3 regions of the Ensifer sp. ENS02 genome follow, and region 1 is predicted to be linked to each of the others. Evidence: riboswitches for the same ligand, from Rfam matches in the RefSeq annotation. Region 1 holds a riboswitch; each other region holds the start of a gene.
What was found. Region 1 has a riboswitch for cobalamin ahead of IB262_RS15350 (aromatic ring-hydroxylating dioxygenase subunit alpha). Riboswitches for the same ligand answer to the same signal wherever they lie in the genome.
Positions count from the first base shown of each region.

Region 2: it holds a riboswitch for cobalamin, as region 1 does, so the genes downstream of both, bluB (5,6-dimethylbenzimidazole synthase) here and IB262_RS15350 (aromatic ring-hydroxylating dioxygenase subunit alpha) in region 1, are expected to answer to the same signal.
Region 3: it holds a riboswitch for cobalamin, as region 1 does, so the genes downstream of both, IB262_RS02670 (DUF1636 domain-containing protein) here and IB262_RS15350 (aromatic ring-hydroxylating dioxygenase subunit alpha) in region 1, are expected to answer to the same signal.

Region 1 is NZ_JACVAO010000006.1:347,387-352,071, reverse strand. It holds gene IB262_RS15355 (hybrid-cluster NAD(P)-dependent oxidoreductase) at 99-1,193, opposite strand; gene IB262_RS15350 (aromatic ring-hydroxylating dioxygenase subunit alpha) at 1,195-2,439, opposite strand; cobalamin riboswitch at 2,543-2,744, opposite strand; gene IB262_RS15345 (DUF6656 family protein) at 3,062-3,661, shown strand; gene IB262_RS15340 (L-threonylcarbamoyladenylate synthase) at 3,739-4,685, shown strand, end outside.
Region 2 is NZ_JACVAO010000001.1:753,108-757,792, reverse strand. It holds gene IB262_RS03835 (acyl-homoserine-lactone synthase) at 1-138, shown strand, start outside; gene IB262_RS03830 (DUF2865 domain-containing protein) at 303-1,373, shown strand; gene bluB (5,6-dimethylbenzimidazole synthase) at 1,386-2,081, opposite strand; cobalamin riboswitch at 2,127-2,339, opposite strand; gene IB262_RS03820 (SDR family oxidoreductase) at 2,437-3,249, opposite strand; gene IB262_RS03815 (phytanoyl-CoA dioxygenase family protein) at 3,338-4,531, opposite strand; gene IB262_RS03810 (LacI family DNA-binding transcriptional regulator) at 4,635-4,685, shown strand, end outside.
Region 3 is NZ_JACVAO010000001.1:519,267-523,951, reverse strand. It holds gene IB262_RS02685 (iron ABC transporter permease) at 1-13, opposite strand, end outside; gene IB262_RS02680 (ABC transporter substrate-binding protein) at 101-1,054, opposite strand; gene IB262_RS02675 (ABC transporter ATP-binding protein) at 1,051-1,854, opposite strand; gene IB262_RS02670 (DUF1636 domain-containing protein) at 1,877-2,290, opposite strand; cobalamin riboswitch at 2,395-2,611, opposite strand; gene IB262_RS02665 (RidA family protein) at 2,789-3,265, opposite strand; gene aspT (aspartate-alanine antiporter) at 3,747-4,685, shown strand, end outside.

The sequences.
Region 1 (4,685 bases):
GTGAAAAGCATTCACGCGACAGGCTTTAGGCGCTTGTTGTTATGCATGTCGTTGTCGCAAAACCGCTGTACACTTTTACGCGATATGCGTCAGCGCCTTCAGGCTTCGATCTGGACATCGCCAAGCGGTCGCGAGCAGCAGGCAAGGATGTAGCCCTCATCGATCTCGTCGTCGAGAATGCCGCCATTGTGGCTCATATCCACCTCGCCTGAGACCTTCATCACCCGGCAGGTGCCGCAGATGCCGCCTTCGCAGGCAGCGCCGATCCTGACGCCGTTGGCGCGCGCCGCCTGCAGGATCGTCTGGCCGGGCTTGGCCTCGATCTCCTTGCCGCTCATGGTGAAGGCGATCTTGGCGGCCTGGACCTCGCCCTCGTCGGCGGCGCCGGCGCGCACGGCAATCTCTTCCGCGGCGGGTGCCGCCGCCGGCTGGAAGCTCTCCTCGTGGTAGCGGCCCATGTCGAAACCGGCCGATTTCAGCATCTCGCGCACGCCGCGCATGAACGGTTCGGGGCCGCAGCAGAAAACGGTGCGGTCCATGAAATCGGGCGCAAGCAGCGGCAGCTTGGCGCCATCAATGCGGCCGCGAAGCCCGTGCCAGCCGTGGCGTGCCTCATGTCCCTCGACGATGAAGCCGAGGTTCAGCCCGGACATCTGCGTCGCCAGAACCTCCAGCTCCGAACGGAACAGCAGGTCCTCCGGACGACGCGCGCAGGAGATGAAGGTCACATCCGTCTCTGGCACGCAGTCCGCCATCCAGCGCGTCATCGACATCATCGGCGTGATGCCGGAGCCGGCCGAGATAAACAGGTATTTGTCGCCGGGATGGCGGACGAAGCTGAAATCGCCGAGCGGGCCAAAGGCGCGGAGTTTCATTCCGGGCTTCAGGTGCTCGAACATCCAGCGGGTGCCGATGCTGTCTGACTGCGCCTTGACGGTCACGGCGATCGACAGCGGCCGCGAGGGCGTCGACGACAGGGTGTAGGTGCGCATCACTGGCTCGTCGGCGACGGGCAGTTCGAGGGTCACGAATTGCCCGGGCAGATAGCGAAACCAGGCGGGCTTTTCGGTCCGGAAGGTGAAGGTCATGACATCGGCGGTCTCGACGACCGCCGATGTGCATTCGAGCATCTGCTGCCGGTCGATCCAGACATGCAGCGCGTCGAAATGGTGAAACGAAGAGGCCATCTGCATGTCAGGCGACCCTTGAAAGCGGAGCCGCGTCGCCGGCAAGGCGCTGCTCCATGAACTTGCAGTACCACTCGACGAACTGCATGACGCCACCCTCGTGCTCGGGCGAATAGGGACCGGGCTCATAGGCCGGTGAGCGGATGCCGAAGGCATTTTCCTCGACGATCTGACGGTCCTGATCGTTGGTCTCGGTCCAGACATGCGTCAGTTCTTCTAGATTGTAGTCGACGCCTTCGACCGCATCCTTGTTGACGAGCCACTTCGTCGTCACCTGCGTCAGTTCGGGCCCGAGCGGCAGCACCCGGAAGGTGATGGCGTGGTCGGCGAGCACATGGTTCCAGGTGGTCGGATAGTGGAACATCAAGAGCGTGCCGATCTGGCTCTGGGAGACGTCGGCGGACAGGGCCCGCCTGACGGCGCGGGCGCCCGACATGGTGTAGCTTTCGGCATTGTCGACAAGCGGCATGCGGGCGGCGCGGAACTGACCGGTCGGCGACATCTTAAATTCGCTCGGCAGGCCCCCGGCCTCGCACTTCGCCCAATGTTCGGCGATCACAGGATCATCCTTTGCGCCCTGCACCCCGGTCGCCGTCGGCGCCTCAGGATAGGTGCGGCAGAGTTCCGGATGATTGGCGGCGCAATGGTAGCATTCGCGGTTGTTTTCCCAGACGAGCTTCCAGTTGCCCTTCTCGATGATGGTGCTTTCGAACGCGACCTTGGTTTCGCCGAGCCGATGCGGCGCGAGATACGGTAAGGCCATGTCGCGGAACGCCGTGAAATCCATCGGCTTTTCCGACAGGTTGATGAAGATGTAGCCGCCGACCGTTTCGCAATGGATCGGCTTCAGACTGTGGGCGGCCTTGTCGAAATCCTCTCCCATCTGCCGGGCGAAGAGCAGCGAGCCATCGAGTTCGTAGGTCCACTGGTGATAGGGACAGACAAGCTTTGCCGACGAGCCTTTCGCCTGCGTGCAGACGCGCGAGCCGCGGTGGCGGCAGGAATTGTGCAGCGCCCGGATGGCGCCCTGGCGGTCGCGGGTGATGACAACGGGGTAGTCGCCTACCTGGACGGTGAAGTAATTGCCGGCCCGCGGGATCTCGCAGTCATGGCCGATAAACAGCCAATCCTTGTACCAGATGTTTTCCAGATCCTGCCTGTAGTAGTCGGGATCGATGTAAAAGGCCCGGTCGAGGCTGTAGCCGTCCCGCCTGCCCTTCAGCTTTCGAAGCATATCGTTTCTGGTGTCCATGTCCTGTCCTCATGCGCCATGTTTCGGAGAGGCAGGACAGGAACCCGCACGGGCGCACACCCATGCGTTTGAGGCTCCGATCCGGCTGCCCGCCGCAACCCGTTACGGTTATGTCCGTCAAGGCTGGTTTCCGGGCTCAGGAGCCGTCCTTTCGGACCTGCCCGGCGCCTTCCCGGACGAACCGTCCAGTGGCCTTTGCCGAGGCTTTCGCTCCACCACCGTTGCGGGGGCAGCGCCGGGATTTGACCGGCTTCCCAATTCTCCATCTTCCCTTCGAAGACGGCACCTTGAGTAAGGATATGTAATCGCGGAAGTCGCCTTGGCAGCTGCCCGATAGCGACATCCAATTCCAGAATGACGACACGGAAAAAACCGTGACAAAAGGCCACCGTCTTAGAATTTTTACATTGCAAACATATAGATAGATCACATCTTGGGCATTTGCCGACTTTTGCGGCGCGGTCGGCGCAGATGCGGGAGGGCTTCGCCCGTTTGCGACATCGCGTCAGATAGAGAACGCTAATGATGCAGCCAGGACGAAATCATTCATTAACCATGAGCCGCTAGCCTAGCCGGCGGACGAGAGAGGTCCTGCAGGCAGGCAGATGGCGCGCTGACGATCATGGCAAAGTTGAGATACTACGACGCGACAGCCGAGAAGCTGCCGACAATCCCGCCGAAGGTGGCGGTTCATACCGAATTCCTGCGCACCGGCCGGATCAACCGCAGGCAATGGTTGCCGAGCGAACGCCGGTATTTGAGCTATGAGGAAGTCGCAGACAGGACGGGCAAGAAGCTCAGCACCGCCGGCGACACGACCCATAAGCGGATCAACGGGTTCCACACCTCGATCCAGTTCCCGAAGATGATCTTCCACCGCACGCTCGTCGGCCGGCCGCATCTCGGCTACTGTCACGTGACGGCGGCGCGTACGCCGGTTACTCCCTCCAAGGACATCACCTGGTCCTTCTACTTCGCCAACTTCTTCTGCAACCTGGGCGACGAGACGCATTTTTTCGAGAGTATCCAGCCCGGCTATTCACGCATGTACTTCGCCGTCGCCATCGAACCGGGCGCCGAAGCCGGGCAAATGGTCATCAACCGCAACTTTCGTGACAACGGGCTGCTGTTTCGCACCGATGATCCCAAGGTCGCGCTGAAAAACGTACTGATGCTTGGCGCCAAGGATGACGCGTTGCGTCGCATCATTCGCAGCCTCTGAGCCGAACCGGTTCCTTCAAAGAAAATCGTTCTGTTTTTCCGGTGCGTCCGTTAAGGAAGCGTCGGAAAGGAAACGGCATGGCTGAGATCATCGACACGGATAGAGAACCGGACCGCGCGATCGCGCGCGCCTGCGCCGTTCTTGCCGAAGGCGAGCCGGTCGCCATTCCGACCGAGACCGTCTACGGCCTTGCCGCCGACGCTACCAATCCCGATGCGATCAGTCGCATCTACGAGATGAAGGGGCGCCCGCGCTTCAATCCGCTGATCTCGCATGTTTCCGACATGGCGATGGCCGAAGCCCATGTGCATTTCGATCCGATTTCGAGGCAGCTGGCCGAAGCCTTCTGGCCCGGCCCGCTGACGCTGATCCTTCGGCAGCGCGCCGACAGCACGGTTCATGCGCTGGCGTCCGCCGGCCTCGACACGCTCGGCATCCGCATGCCCGACGGTTTTTCCCGCCGGGTAATCGCCCACTTCGGGCGACCACTGGCCGCACCCAGCGCCAATACGTCGGGCAAGATCAGCCCGACCAATGCGGTCCATGTGGAAGCCGATCTCGGCGACAAACTGAAACTTATCCTCGACGCCGGCCAGGCCCAAATCGGCCTTGAGTCGACGATCATCAAGGTCGATGGCGACGAGATCCGGCTGCTTCGGCCGGGTGGCCTCGATGCCGCCGAGATCGAACGCCTGCTTGGCCGTCCGGTGACCCGGCCGGAGACGGCGGGAGCGACGATCGAGGCGCCGGGCATGCTCGCCTCGCACTACGCGCCCGGCGCTGCCGTCCGGCTCGATGCCGCCGAGGTGCATGCGGGCGAAGCCTTGATCCGTTTCGGCGGCAATCGGATCGCCGGCGAAGAGCAGGCGGCCGTCGTTCTCGATCTCAGCCCGACTGGCAATCTGCGCGAAGCCGCCGCCAATCTCTTCGACTATATGAAGCGGGCGGATGCCAGCGGCGCAGAGACCATCGCCTTCGGGCCGATCCCTTCGGACGGGTTGGGGGAAGCCATCGTCGACCGGTT
Region 2 (4,685 bases), on a different contig from region 1:
CGCATCGGCTCCGTTTTCGCGGTTGCCGTCGCCTGGGAAGTAACGCCGGATCTGCTCACGCGGATGAAGGCGGTCGCTGCCATCGAAGGTACCGTGCTCGAACGTCCGATGTCGCTGGAAACCGCCCGCGCCGCCTAAGCGCATCAGTCGATCTGCGCTGTTAACGCAAACCGTCGCTTGTCGTTGCACGATCACCGACAAGCTCTATGATGGAGGCGAAACAGGAATGCCGCTGGCAGCCACCCGCAGAAGGTCGGCGCCGACCTGGCAACAGGAAGAGACTTTCGCCCGTGTTCACGCGCATGAAACACGTCGCTGCGGCCCTTGTGCCTCTGGTTCTGATCGGTGCCGGTCCGTCACTGGCATCGACGGCCTGCGACCGACTGAACGCGCGGCTCGCGCAACTGCCTGACTACGTCGCCAGCAATGCCGATGCGCGCGACTACGCAAGCGCGATCTCGCGGCAGAATATCGAGCTGCGGCGGGCAAAGAACGACCGCCGCCGCGCGGGTTGCGGTGGCGGCAACGCCATTGGCTTCGACGGCGGCGACCCCGACACCTGCTACGGCCTCAACAGCCTGATCGCCGAGATGGAAGACAATCTGCGCATGCTGAAGTCCGAGCGCGAGCAGATCGTCGCCGGCGGCAGCGACGACAGCCGGCGCCGCATCCTCGCCGCGCTGGAGATCAACGGTTGCTATGGTGACCGCGAGGAGTTCGCAAGCGTGGAACCGGACGTGCCGGAAAGCCACCGCAACATCGTTGCCGACCTGCCGCCGGAAGACGCCTACGGCCCGATGCTCGGCCGAGGCGAAGACGGCTACGCACCGCAGGAGCGCTACTATAGCGGCACGCTCAGAACCATGTGCGTGCGTACCTGCGACGGCGCCTTTTTCCCGGTTTCTTCAGATGCGACGCCGGCCGATTTCCCGCGCGACGAGCAGGCCTGTCGGGCGCGCTGTCCGGGGGCTGAGACCGAGCTCTATTTTCACGACCTCAACACGGAAGAGAGCGACAAGATGGTCTCGGCCGTGACCGGCCGTCCCTATACCGAAATGCCCAACGCCTTTGCCTATCGCACCCGCGCTGTCGGAAAACCCGGCCAGTGCGGCTGCCAGATATCGCAGACCGCCTCGACCACACCGAAGGCAAACGGAACGAAGATCGGTGACGACCAGTCGTCGATCATCGTCATCGAGACCAAGAAGCCGGAAGCGGCGAGCAATACCGCCAAGGCGCCGGCCGAAGAGCGGCCTTATGATCCGTCGAAGAACAAGGTTCGCGTCGTCGGCCCGACCTACCTGCCGCAGGAAGAAACCGCCATCGACCTCAAGCATCCGAAGGGACCGGCCTATCAGCCGGTCCAGAATTGATCGGACGAGGCCTTACGCCTTCTCCTTGCTGCGTCCCCATCCGTCTTCGAAAACCAGCTCGTCGAGCGGCAGGCGCTGGCGCCAGCCCTTCACGGCGAGTTCCGGCTGCTGATAGAGGCGATCGACATAGCCGAGGCAGAGCCAGGCAACGATCTCGATATGATCTGGGATGCCGAGAATCGCCTTGATCTCGGCCTCGTGGAAAATGCTCACCCAGCCGACGCCCACCCCTTCGGCCCGCGCAGCAAGCCAGAGGTTTTGCACGGCGCAGACGGTGGAATAGACGTCCATCTGCGGATTGTGGGTGCGCCCGAGTACGACGGCACCGCCGCGCGTGCGGTCGCAGGTGACACAGATGCTGAGCGGCGCCTTGCGGATGCCTTCCAGCTTCAGCGCACGGTACTTGGCCTGTTGTTCCGCCTCGAACATCAGCGCGGCCTCGTCATTGGCGCGGCGAAACGCCTGCCAGACGCGCTCACGCGTTTCTTCCGCCCGCACCAGCACGAAGTTCCACGGCTGCATGAAGCCCACGGACGGGGCGCTGTGCGCAGCGGCCAGCAGGCGCAAGATCAGATCATCCGGCAATGGCGCGGGCAGGAATTCATCGCGCACGTCGCGACGTGTCTCGATGGCACGGTAGACGGCCTCCCGCTCTGGCAGCGAAAAGGCGCCGGCAGCCGCAAGGCCGCCTTTCGGTTCAGTCAGCATCGTTCGATCCCCAACAATGCGAAAACCTCCCGCCGTCCACGCGGGGTTCGGTCTATCTCGCCAGGCCGGTCTTCTGACTTCGGTTCAACCGATCACCTCGCCTTCCCAGATCGATTGAAGATCCAGTGGCAAAACCTTGAATCAATTCAAGGCTCTCTTAGACGCGATCGTCCCCGTCACAGCGTTGGGCACGTTCCGGAATGACACCGGATTCCCGATTCTCCCGCTTTCGCGGGCACCTGACGACGGCACTAAGTGCACAGCCGTTTGAGAAAGACAAGCGGCGCCAACCCGGTCGAGACATGGCGCGCCACTTTCCGCCGGCTACTGTCGAGCTTAGTCGTTTGCCTCCGCCTCAAAGCGGAGCGACCGGATGCGGCGAGCCGTCATAGGCGCCCCAGACCGACTGATCGAAGCAAATCACCGATCCGGTCATCAGCCCGGACTCGGCCGACGACAGATAGGCGCAGGCCCGCGCCACTTCGGCCGGATCGACGAGCCGACCGAAAGGCTGGCCGGCCGCCGCCTTTTCAAGCCAATCGGCAGCCGCGCCATGAAACTCGCGCTGGATGCGGTCTTCGCCTTCGGACGCCATCCAGCCGATATTCAGGCCGTTGACGCGAATGCGGTTGCGAAGAAGCGCATAAGCCGTGTTTTTGGTCAGCGTTTCGAGGGCGCCTTTCGACGAACAATAGGCGGCAATGAACGGCTGGCCGGCCATCGCCGACATCGAGCCGATGTTGACGATCGTGCCCTCGGTCTTCTCCCGCCGCATGATCTTCACCGCCTCCTGCATCAGGAAGAACGGCGCGCGCACATTGATCGCGAACATGCGGTCGAAGAGTTCGGGCGTGGTATCGAGGATCGTGCCACGGTTGGTAATAGCTGCGGCGTTGACCAGCGCATCGACCCGGCCGAATTCCGCGTCGCAAGCGGCGACCACCTTGCGGGTGTCCTCTACTTTTTCCAGATCGGCCTCGACATAGACGACTTTCGCGCCGCTTGCCTTGCCGATCTGCTCGGCCTTCGCCCGCCCCTTGGCGGCGTTGCGGCCGCAGATGACGATGCCTTCAGCGCCGCGCTCGGCGAAAAGGCCAGCAATCGTCGCGCCCAGTCCCTGCGTACCACCGGTGACGATGGCGATCTTGCCTTGCAATTGTCCACTCATCGAATTCCTCCCTTGGAAATGATCGTTTGAAACGGCTGCGGCTCCCGGCTGAAACACACCGGGAGCCTGTCAAATTGTAACTCGCTCGTCAGCTCAGCTTGCGCTTCGCCTGCGCCTCCAGCACCGAGAGAAACTCTTGTTCGCCCGTCCCCGCAGTGAGAGCCTCGCGCATCAACTGCGCCTGCGTCTTCGGCGCCAACCCGCCGAGTGGCGGATCCCGGTCGAGATTGGTGGGGAACGAATAGCCCTCGGCACAGGAGGAGATCGCGTTGGCCGCTTCCGCCTGCGTCAGCGTCCCGCCCGCCAGCAAGGCCCGCAAGGCCGGATAGAGCGTCGCGCTCATGGTCAGTCGGTCAACGGTTTCCATTGCGCGACCGAAGGCCGAAGACACCTGCAGCAGGTTGGCCACGCGGCGGATATCCCGGGAGCGGTTGGTGCCGGCGGCATGGAAGAGCGCCGGGTTGAAGAAGACAACGTCGCCCTTTTCGAGGGGAAGCTGCACGTGGTGTGCGTCGAAATAGGCGCGGAATTCCGGCCGGTTGAGCGCCAGATAGCCCGGCACATAGGTTTGGCTATAGGGCAAGAACAGCGTCGGTCCGCTTTCGAGCGGCATGTCGCAATGGGCAACCGCCCCCTGCAGCGTCAGCACCGGTGAAAGCTTGTGCACATGCGCCGGATACTGCTCGATCACGGCCGCGGTCTGGAAGCCGAGGTGATAATCGCGGTGCGCCGATTGCGCCGCACCGCCAGGATTGACGCGATTGACCTGCGCCGTCATCTGGTAGTTCGGCCCGAGCCAAGCCTCGCTGACGAGCGCTATGACGGCATTGCCGTAATAGGAGGCGAAATTCTCCGGCGCGTTCAGGCAGTGCTTTTCCAGCGAGTTCCAGATGCGGTCATTGGCGCCGGGTTTGGCGAAGTGATCGCCGCCGCCGCTGTTGCTGCGATGTTGCTCTTCGATGATGGCGTCAAAGACCCCGCTTGCGACGTCGATTGCTGTCGTATCGGCAAAGGCGCGCTTGAAAACCGCCACGCCAGGCCCGGTCGCCAGTACCTCGCAGATCTCCGCCAGAACAGAACGCCGCGCCTCGGCATCGCCGCACGCCGCAATCAGCGCGGCGCTGTCATAGATCAGGATATTCTTTTCGCAGCCGGAAGCATGGGGGTAGTCGGACAGACTGGTTTGGCGTTCGACTTCCGCCCGGAACGCTTCGAGATCGCAAGCCTCTTCGGTGAGCCAGACGCGGTCGATCCGCTGGCGCGCTTTGTTGTCGGTCTTCATCGCGTTTCCTCCTCTGGAACATCCTGATGAACACGACTATAGGCGGCGGCAAAACATGATATAGAGCAAGAATCCATCAAAAATCCATCAGGAGAGCAAGGCGATGGCCCATCCGTTTCTGATCAAGGACATCGCCTTTCAGGCCGGGCTCAGC
Region 3 (4,685 bases), on a different contig from region 1:
AAAGCGCCGTCATGAGACCGGCACCCGCCTTCAGCGCCCGTGCCGGCGCTAGGCGTGAAACGGCGACGGGACCAGGCGACGCATCCTCAGCCAGCATCGCTTACAGGCCCTCGCCCTGAAAGGCCTTGGCAAGCCTGGCAATGGCGTCGATGTTGCGCGGGCCTGGCGTCGCTTCGACATAATCGAGCACGACGAAGCGATCGTTCTTGACGGCATCGACATTCTTGAAGGCCGCATTGTTCTTCATGAAGGCGATCTTGTCCTCGGCCTTCACCTCGCCGTAGTTGACGATGACCACCACTTCCGGGTTGCGCTCGATCACCGGTTCCCAAGAGATTTCCACCCAGCTCTTTTCCACGTCGTCCATGATGTTGGCGCCGCCGGCGGCCTCGATCATCGCCGTCGGAATGCCGAAGCGGCCGGAAGTAAACGGCTTCTCTTCGCCGGAATCATAGACGAAGACCCGCGTCGGGTTAGCCTTGCCGGCGTTCGCCTTGGTGATCTCGGCAAGCTGGCGACGATAGCCGTCAACCAGCGTCTCGGCGCGATCCTCGACGCCGAAGATGCGGCCGAGATTGAGAAGATCGACGAACATGTCGTTCATATCAGGCTTCTGCTTGGCCATCACGTGGATGCAGGATTCGGTCAGCTCGTAGACGCCGATCTTGAAGGGCGCCAATGTCTCGGGCGTGACCTCGCCGCCGACCTTCATGCCGTAGTTCCAGCCGGCAAAGAGGAAGTCGGCATCGGCGTTGAGCAGCACTTCCTTGGTCGGATATTTCTCCGAAAGCTCCGGCAGTTCCTTGACGCCTTCGCGCAGCTTCTCGTCCAGCGTCTTCCAGCCGGAAACGCCGGTATAGCCGACCATGCGGTCCTGGAGCCTCAGCGCCAGCATCATCTCCACCAGGTTGACGTCGTTGGCGATCGCCCGCTTCGGCGCCGCGTCGAAGGTCACCTCGCGGTTGCAGCTCTTGACGGTGACCGGATAGGCAAGCGCCGGCGTGGCGGCGGCAAGCACGAAAAGAAGGGAAAATGGGGCAATATTGATCTTCATGAAATCGATCCCTGTCGAGGAAGTGAAAAGGAAAAGCGGGCGCCGCCGGCAGCGGCATTGTGAACGGTGGCGGTGACGCCGAAGGCGGCCGAAAGCTCGCTGGGGCTGAGCACCTCTTCGGGCGGGCCGAAGGCCGTCAGCCGCCCGGCGGTCAAGATCGCGACATCTGTCGCAAACTCGGCGGCGAGGTTGATGTCGTGCAGCGTCGAGACGATCGTCAGCTTCAGCGTTTGCAAGAGCTCGAGGATTTCGAGCTGGTGGCGGATGTCGAGATGGTTCGTCGGCTCGTCGAGGATGATGATGCGCGGTTCCTGTGCCAGCGCGCGGGCGATCAGCACCCGCTGCTTCTCACCGCCCGAAAGCGTCGAGAACTGGCGACCGGCAAGATGGGCGAGATCGAGATGCGCGAGCGCATGCTGCACCCGCTCGCGGTCGAAATCGTTCCAGCCGCTCAGGCCCTCCCGCCGCGGAATGCGTCCCATCATCACGACGTCGCGCACGCTGAAGGGAAAATCGCCGGGCATCTCTTGCAAGACGACGGCGATTGTCCTTGCCGCCTCGCGCGCCGAGATCGACCAGAGATCGACGCCATCGACCGAAACACGGCCGGCGTTCGGCTGCACCGCCCGGTAGAGGCAGCGCAGAAGCGAGGTCTTGCCGGCGCCATTCGGCCCGAGGATCGCAAGCCGGCTGCCGGCCGCGATCGCAAAGCCGATGTCGTTGACCAGCGTCAGGCCCGAACGCGGCCCCCAGCGAAGGCCCTCGACCGTGAGGGCTGCACCCGTTGCGTTGCAGCTCATGGGTTCGTTCCTCTGCGCGACCTCATTGGAAGTGCCCGCCGAGATCTTCGGAGACGAGCATCGCCGCGGGAATGCGGGCAAGCGTCTTGCCTTTCAGCCCGCGCGGCCTTTCCGCGGCCCGCGTCATGCCATCGCCACGCTCGGCATAGGTTGTGGCAAAGCGCACGAGATCGTCGATGTCCTCTTCCGGCGAGACGTCGCCGAAGAGATAGGTCGCCTTCCCCGTCGCCTGGAAGGCGATGGTGCAGGGCCGCGTGCAGGCCGCCATGCAGACCGTTCCGGCGATCGAGAAGTCGCGATCGAGCGGTGCGCCGAGCGCTGCGATGCTCAGGTTGAGCCGCTTGATCAGCTCGGCACCGGGCACGCATGGGCCGCCGGTGAAGCGGCAATCGGTGCAGACCGTTATCTTGTGCTGTCGGAAATTCGGCTCAGCCATTCCTGCCCTCCGCCGGACTGACGGCAAGAGATGGCGAAACGGCAAGAGGACGGAAAACCGTCGTATGAAAGCCAGTTCTTTTCCATCGGAACACCCCGTCCGTTGTGGTTGATCGGTTCGATGGCAGGTCTCCTGGCTCGCGGGTCGTGGCGCATCCACGTCTTCCCGGTCTTCGACCAGTGACATGGTGTGAATGCGCTTTCCGCTCACAGTTGCGGGGGCAGCCACGGTCTCGGCCCCATCAGGGTCGTCCGTTCCGTGTTCCCTTTTCAGCCGCTTCCGCATTGTCGCGGACGCAGCACCATCAACGCCTTCCTCGCATGAATCGGCGGATGAGACAACCGCACGACACAGGCGGGAGGGATCTATCAACATGCGGCGTTTCGTCATGCGAGGCATGTTATAAAATAACATTACGTAGCGCAAGTCGAAAATTGGGCGCCGGACACAATCCGACGCCCGCGATAGCGACCACGCTAAAAGACGTGCCGTGCTACCTCAGAACTCCGGCGGCAAGAGTTCGGCCGTCAGCGTCACCGCGACAGAGGCGTTGCCCGGCAGGTTGCGCACGCCGCAGACGGAGCGAACATGGCCAGCCCTTTCGCCAAAGGCGGCCGCCAGAAGCTCGGAAGCACCGTCGAGTACCTTCGGGTGCTCCAGGAAATCCTCAGTGCAGGCGACATGTCCCTCCAGCCGGACGATCTGGCGAATACGCTCGAAACGGCCGAGATGCTCATGGATCTGCGCCAGCGCGTTGAGCACTGCCAACTCTGCGGCCTTGCGCCCCTCGTCGATGGTCACATCGCGCCCGAGCAGCCCCGTATGCACGAAGCGCCCGTCCAGCAATGGCCCCTGCATCGAAACATGAAGCATCTCACCCGCCTCGATCACCGCGCGGTAGGCGCCGAGCGGCCTCGGCGGCGTCGGGAGCTGAACGCCAAGTGCGCCGAGCCTTCGGATAACCTCGTCCATCATTGCTTCCCCTCCTCGTCACCTTACGAACCGGCCGCCTTGCGGAGACGACACCGCTTTTTTCTCAAGCCCTCGAAGTTCTGACGCCCCTATCGCAAGCAGCAAGACGCGCCGTTCCGTGCCCAGCAACTTTTCCAAGCATAACCAAGAGAAAACGCCTCATGCCTCACGTTGGGAGATAACGTTACGAATTACAACACCAGAGTTGAAGTGCCATCGCGATCCGGGCCAGTGCCGCGGTCTTGCGATCGAATGCGACCGACACATCGCGGCGGCCTCGATCCCCAACCCCAAGTAAAAACGCTGAAATGTAACATACGTTACGCTCACGTAACCCTATGCCCGTTGAGAATTTCGACGACCGAAGCGACAATTGCCGGGATTAAGATTGGGCATCGACAAGCCTCGGAAACAAGCTCAACTTAGCCGCGCAGATCCCGAAATGAAGTGACGGCAACTCAACTTTCAGAGGGGAATAGCATCAGTGAATCCCATTGATTTCTTCGTCGACACGCTTCGGACCTATCCGCCTGTCGCCGTCTTCCTCGCCCTCGGCATCGGCTTCCTCATCGGTCCGATCAAGGTCGCGGGGTTCAACCTTGGAAATGTCACCGCCACGCTGCTTGCGGGCGTTCTCATCGGACAGCTGGGTATCCAGGTTTCCGGCGACCTGAAATCCACCCTGTTTTTGATTTTCCTCTTCGCCGTCGGCTACGGCGTCGGGCCGCAATTCGTGCGGGGCTTGAGCACCGATGGACCGAAACAGATCGCCTTTGCGCTCTCCGTGCTGGTGCTGTGCCTCGTCGTTCCCTATCTCTGCGCGCTGATTGCCGGGCTGCCGCTCGGCTATGGCGCCGGCATGTATGCCGGCTCGCAGACGATCTCGGCTGCAATCGGGGTTGCGACCGACCAGATCAATTCGCTCGGGCTGACGCCGGAGCAGGCCAAGACCTTTGCCGACCAGATCCCGATCGCCTATGCGGTGACCTATATCTGGGGCACGATCGGCTCGGCGATCATCCTCGCCCAGCTCGGTCCCAAGCTTCTTGGCATCGACCTTCCGGCGGCCTGCCGCGAATACGAAGCCAAGCTCGGCGGCGGCAGCGAGGCGAGCGAACCGGGCATCACCCGCGCCTATCACGACTTCGGCCTCCGGGCCTATCGCGTCGACGCGGCAAGCGGGCTCACCGGGAAACCGGTCAAGGACATCCTTCCCGGGATCCGCGTCTTCGTCGAGCGCCTGCGGCGCGGCGACCAGATCATCGAGGCCGATGGCAACACCGTGCTGCAGCCGGGCGACGTCGTCGCCTTTTCGGGCCGGCGTTCGCTGCTCGTCGAAAACCTCGACAACAAGCTGCTGGAGGTCGAGGACAAGGAGCTGCTCAACGCGGAAGCCGAAGTCCTCGATGTCTACGTGACCAGC